Regions from separate parts of the Endozoicomonas sp. ALB032 genome, predicted to be linked through region 1. Evidence: predicted binding sites of a transcription regulator. Region 1 holds the regulator's gene; the other holds the start of a gene.
The links. The regulator LexA, encoded in region 1, represses DNA repair genes until DNA is damaged. The targets are predictions, from matches to a motif close to TACTGTNTANNTANACAGTA.
Positions count from the first base shown of each region.

Region 2: a site for LexA is predicted at 1,752-1,771, ahead of ACO6VG_RS22500 (YebG family protein). Genes of this name have one in related genera too.

Region 1 covers NZ_JBLYNW010000001.1:5,232,826-5,235,982, forward strand. Annotated here, with positions in the region: gene ACO6VG_RS19110 (serpin family protein) at 1-1,274, shown strand, start outside; gene lexA (transcriptional repressor LexA) at 1,516-2,118, shown strand; gene ACO6VG_RS19120 (SulA-like leucine-rich domain-containing protein) at 2,245-2,733, shown strand; gene ACO6VG_RS19125 (hypothetical protein) at 2,760-3,002, opposite strand.
Region 2 covers NZ_JBLYNW010000001.1:6,006,882-6,010,038, reverse strand. Annotated here, with positions in the region: gene rapA (RNA polymerase-associated protein RapA) at 1-1,062, opposite strand, end outside; gene ACO6VG_RS22500 (YebG family protein) at 1,433-1,720, opposite strand; gene rluB (23S rRNA pseudouridine(2605) synthase RluB) at 1,876-2,787, opposite strand; gene scpB (SMC-Scp complex subunit ScpB) at 2,905-3,157, opposite strand, start outside.

The DNA.
Region 1 (3,157 bases):
AGCTGGACCGTCCTGACCAGGACAGGTGCCTGGCCGACATCGCAGAAGACTTCGTGAAAGAGAAGACTCATGGAAAAATCAATAAGTTGTTTCATGGTCATTGTAAAACTCGACGAGAACTGATTACAACGGTAATTGGCAATGTGATGGAATTCGAGGGTATCTGGGAGAGGCCATTTTCTAAAGAAAAAACGGCCTCGGGCAAATTTATCTGCGCAGACGGAAGTATGATTGAAAACGTCAAGATGATGAAGTCAACTGAAAACGTGCAATTTTTTGATAATGGAAAATTTGGCGCCATTGGCAAAAATTTCCGATCAGTGAATGGTGAAGATCTTAAATTAGTCGCAATAATAACCCCTGGTGACAGTCCGACAGGGATTAACAACCTTGATTCTGATACAATCAATCACCTGATTGACGGATTAAATGGCCGTAAAAAAGAGATGGATCTAATGCTACCCAGGATAAAAATAGACGGCAGTTGTGACACTAATTTACTCGACAAAATTTCTCAGACATTTGGAGCCGATGTCATAAGGTCTGAAGATTTAACAAGATTAGGCCATCCCTCAAATTGTGATCTGGAAATTCTTCAGAAGACCAGAGTATCCATTAATGAAGAGGGAGCTTATGGTCAAGTTGCCACTGCCGCAACAAGAACACTCAGAGGCTTCGGTACAAAAAAACCACCACACTTTCATTTTGTCTCCCCTGGTTACATTGCCATTGTAGATGGACAAGGCAATCGGTTGGTGGAGATGCTGATTAAGGATGGCAGCTTTTTAGAATTTTATGCGGCCGGGAATGACTCAGCTGAAAGCTTGAAATCTAATGATTTGAAATCTGATAAAAGTTTGAAACCAAATGACTTGACAGCTGATAGCAAAATGACTCCTATCGAAAATTATAAAAATTACAGAAAAATAGATGAACCCAAAAAAGACGAAAAAATTATTGAAGAAACTATTAACTCTATAAAATATATGTTACCAGATGATGAATCTATTGATGTGAGTAAACTAATATACCATAAGTTTGATCCGAAAGAGGATTTTAATATCAAAAGTGCCAAAGCAGTTAAATCCAGATTAGCTATCCATACTGGTAGTAAGGATAATGCCCTTGATATCAGAGAAAGAATATTAGAATGGCTTGATTACAAACATGTAGATTTTGTTAAAGTTTGGCATGGTTTTGATGGCTTTGAAGTAGAAGTTTCAAATGATGCCTGGGATGCACTGCGGAAGAAATTAACTTCTACACAATCATAAATAAAATGCCAAATCCGGAGATTAACCACCTCCGGATTTTTTATTAAAAAAAGCTTCAGGGACTCAGCTTGCGAATTTCAGCCAACAACTCATCACTATGGTGGCAAAGCATGCCTCACCTGCACCATTGACGACCCTCTTGTCATTTTTTGCTTATCGTCGCAGCCTGGATAATAACTTGCCACCACAAGAATACTGTATATAATCACAGATACTGTATAAAAAAACAGATTGAGAGACCATGATCAAACTGACTAAACGGCAATCCGAGATACTGGACCTGATCAAATCTCATATTGACGAGACAGGTTTCCCACCCACCAGAGCCGAAATCGCCAAGACCTTCGGCTTTCGCTCACCCAATGCTGCCGAAGAACATCTCAGGGCACTGGCCCGTAAAGGCGCTATCGAGATTACCCCCGGCGCCTCCCGCGGTATCCGTATTCCGGACAGCCAGCCTGAAGGCCTTCCGATTATCGGACAAGTTGCTGCCGGGAACCCGATCCTCGCCCAGGAACATATCGAAGACCACCTGATGCTCAATCCCGCTTTCTTCACCCCATCGGCAGACTTCCTGTTAAGGGTAAAAGGAATGAGCATGAAGGACATCGGGATTCTTGATGGTGACCTGCTGGCCGTTCACAAGACAACAGATGTTCGAAACGGTCAGGTTGTCGTCGCCCGGATTGAAGATGATGTCACCGTAAAAAGATTCGAGAAACAGAAAAACAAAGTATTGCTGCATCCGGAAAACGACGAGTTCGAAACCATAGTCGTTGATCTCACTCAGGATGCCTTTGCCATCGAAGGTTTAAGCGTCGGAGTCATCAGAAATCAGTCCTGAGACGGAATAAGATGAGCCTGACCATTACCAGAGACAGTACTCACAACAGGCAGCTGTTGTTAAAGGCCCACTACGCTGAAGTGCGAATAACAAACAGCGTCCGGGCTATGCCAGAAGGAAGAATTTATGCTGTACCGAACCAGCAGTGAAAGGCACAATTTTTCAGCCCCAAGCTACCAGACCAATACAGTCTGCATTAACCCCTCGTGCCTAGAAAAGACTTTATCAGGAAAAACTGAAAAGTCTCTGAAGCCCAGTATTAATGAACTCATTCTTTCAGGTCAACCCTGGCAGGCAGAACAACTCCTGACGCCCATGCTCAGTCAGCTGTCCACTGACAGTGAACGTTGGTTGACCCTGATTCTGGCAGATGACACCAGAACCCTGCACTGGTTAAAGAATTGCGACTTAAATCATGACAAGGTGCAAATCTTTAGCTCCAACAATATTAATCAGACATTGGAACTCACCAGGAAAGCGCTGGCATCCGGAACCAGCCACACTGTCATCAGCTGGCTGGGGCATTTGGATAAAGGGTGGCTAAGTAGGCTTGAAAGCGCAGCCAGGAATGGACAGTGTCAGGGGCTGGCTATTCGCAGTAGACAGGTTGCATGATGCCTGTCATTTCCATGAAAATAGAGTCAGTGCAGTACTCTGTTCTCAGGAATCTCTTCTTCAGAGGATTGCGGACGAGTGAGTTCAGCAACTTCACGCATGCCAGCATCAAACATGACCTTTGCCACTTGCAAATGGTCCCCTTCAAGATACTGTTTGGCTTCCTCTGAAAATTTCATAGTCAGCAGGGGCTCACCCTCGTCGTCACTGCTTCGCAGAACAATCTCTCCTGTTGGAAGTTCCACAATTTCCAAAAACGATGCAGCCATATTTCGTTCCATAAATAGCGTATAAGAGGGAGAAATCATGCAGCATTGTGACTTATGATGCAATAGGTCAGTAGAGAGTAATGCAAAGTGTTATTGCAGACTGGAAAGTAAAAACCCTTAAAAGAGCTGCAGCTTTTGCCCCCGTATTGCAGCAT
Region 2 (3,157 bases), 770 kb from region 1:
CTGAACCGCTTCGGCCACAGGCTCATAGTTTTTTTCCTCTTCCTGATAGGTCACCAGATCGTGGAAACGATCAGGGTCCAGCAGACGGAGCCGGGCAAAGTGACTTTCGGGTCCCATCTGTTCAGGTGTTGCTGTCAACAGCAGTAGGCCGGGAATTTGTGACGACAATGTTTCCACAACCTGATATTCACGGCTGGGGTTTTCTTCTGACCAGACCAGATGGTGAGCTTCGTCGACGATCAATAGATCCCAGTCGACCTCAAGAGCTTGCTGAAAACGATGTTCGGACTGGCTCAGGAAGTCTAGGCTGCAGAGAATCAGTTGCCCTGTGTTGAACGGGTTTTCATCTTCAATCGCACGGCAACGCTCTTCATCAAACAGTCCGAAGTGCAGATTGAAACGACGCAGCATTTCAACCAGCCACTGATGCTGAAGTGTTTCCGGTACCAGAATCAATACCCGACTGGCTCGTTCAGTGATCAGTTGCTGATGCAGGATGAGACCGGCTTCAATGGTTTTACCCATGCCGACTTCGTCAGCCAGCATCACTCTGGGAGCATGACGTCCAGACACTTCACGCGCTATATGCAGCTGATGAGGTATCAGGCTGGTACGGGCACCGAGCAGCCCTCTCACAGGAGAGCTGAGTAGTCGACAATTGTTCAACAGAGTTTTGTATCGCAGGGAAAAGTTGCTGTTTTGGTCTATTTGACCCGCCAGCATTCTGTCCTGCGGCTTGTTGAAATGAATAAAGTTGCCCAGTTCCGATTCGGGAAGCTCTTTGGGCTTACCGTCGGGAAGAACGCCTCTATACAGTAGCAGACCATTCTCTTCGATGACTTCTGTCACCGTCATGGTCCAGCCCTCGTGACTTTCTATCTTGTCACCAGGATTAAATTGTACCCTTGATAGCGGGCAGTTATTAATGGAGTAGAGCCGGGTTTCACCGGTGGTGGGGAACAATAGGGTTACCATGCGACTATCGAAAGTCAGAACGGTACCCAGCCCTTGTTCAGTTTCGGTGTCACTGATCCAGCGCTGTCCAGGAACGAAGCTCGTCATGTCGTGACTACATACCTTGCCAGACAAAAAGGCCGATATATTAGCGGAATTCGCTGTATTAGCAACCAGTACAAGTGCTACTTGGCGGGTTGCTTCACTAGTGTCTTGGTCTGATTACGGGAAAAATGACCTTTAGAACCGCTGTTTTTGGTAAAAAAAAGGGTTTCTCTATCAGGAATGAAAGAAAGACTTTTTTTCACAAAGAGCTATTTTAAAGCTGAATCTGAAGTGAGTCAGAGGGAAATGGATGATTGTTTTTACCCATGCTCTTTATTCCTGATTCGTTCTAAATGGGAGGGGATAAAAAAGGGTTTGTGGCAGAGCGGATCAGGGCTTTCCGCTCTTGGTTATCGGATATTGGCAGGCCAGCTCAGGCCGAAGTCTGATCCTCATTTGGGTCATTGTCTTGCTCAGCAGTCTGGCCTATCTCGAGCACCAGGTCCGGTTTGCCTTTAAAGGCTTTGGCGAAGGCTTCCTTGTTTTTGGCGAACATCAGGCCGATCTCTTCTGCCAGTTGCTCATCAATTTCAAAGTGATCTTCCAGCAGGCTGGTGATATTCCCGGCCAGTTCCAACATGCGATCGTATTCTTCAGCGGCTTTTTTATCTGTAAACATGCTTCCGTCCCGGTCAACTCGCCACATGGGGGTAATAGACATGGGCCTCTCCTGTCAGGTGTGGTTTAGATATAACTGTATATAAGTACAGTTAATCTGTCCAGTGAGAACCCGGTCAGGGCCAGCATGGAAACTCATTAAAGCATATTCAGGGTATCACCAAGAACTCCAACTCGATGGCTGGAGCTCAGATAACATCAGCGATGCCTGTTCTTTTTGAAAGCACCAGGCTTTTTGTGAGGCGAGGGCCGCTTCTTGTTGATAGCAGGTTTACCACGGGTGCCTCTGGTTTTCAGGCCGGTTTTGGTGTGTCTCGGATCGACTCTGCGAGTTGGTGTGTTGGGTGCGGGTGATAGCTGAACGGCTGCCGCCAGTTCGTCGATGTCAGTTTTTTCTACTTCTTCCCATTGACCCATGCGCAGGTGGTCAGGAATGATGACATTGGCAAAACGAACTCGTTTCAAGCGGCTTACTGTCAAATCCTGTGATTCCCAGAGTCTGCGCACTTCACGGTTACGGCCTTCCAGAAGGCAGACATGAAACCAGCGGTTGATACCCGAACCGCCTGAGTCAACAATATCGGTGAAACGGGCAGGGCCATCTTCCAGCTCGACGCCATCGAAGAGGTTTTTAACTTTCTGCTCTGTTGTATTACCCATCACTCGAACAGCGTATTCACGTTCAACCTGGTAAGAAGGGTGCATCAAGCGACTGGCCAACTCACCATCGGTGGTGAACAGCATCAGTCCGGAAGTATTGATATCCAGACGGCCAATGGCAATCCAGCGTTCGCCCTGAAGTCTGGGCAGTTTGTCAAAAACGGTCGGGCGGCCTTCCGGGTCGTGGCGGCTGCAAATCTCGCCTTCCGGCTTGTTGTAGGCGATGACACGACGGATTCCGGAAGCATAGGTTTCCAGTTTGACCGGGCGGCCGTCGACAGCAATCTTGTCTTCAGCTGAGGCTCGGTCGCCGAGGCTGGCCTGTTCTCCGTTGACGGAGATTCGACCTTCGCTGATCCAGCGTTCCATCTCACGGCGCGAGCCCAGGCCGGCGCCCGCCAGGATTTTTTGCAATTTCTCACCCTGGGGAGGAGTGGTTTCAGTTGTCATGGTATTTACGGCTATGCCGCTCTGTTTCTCAATCAAAGGGGCCAAAGTATAGCGATTCAGGATAGGTTAAGACAGCGTGGATTTCCGTGGCTGTTCCATCGGGTCATCAGGCATTGCTCAGGGGTTAGTTATTTCGTTTGATATTTCCACGGGTGTTTCTGCTTCGGAAGCAGGCTCTTCTTCAAAGGATGGATTTGTCGCCTGGTGTGCGACTTGATCCTCTTCAGCGAAAAGTCCTACCGACGAATCCGATATATGGGTGTCCTGTTCAGCTTCCTGTTCAGCCTCCTGCTCAACCAACGGTTGTTCAGGTTCTGGTTCATCGATGTTCTTTTTACGGATCAGATCGTCAAAGTTATCTGGCAGATCA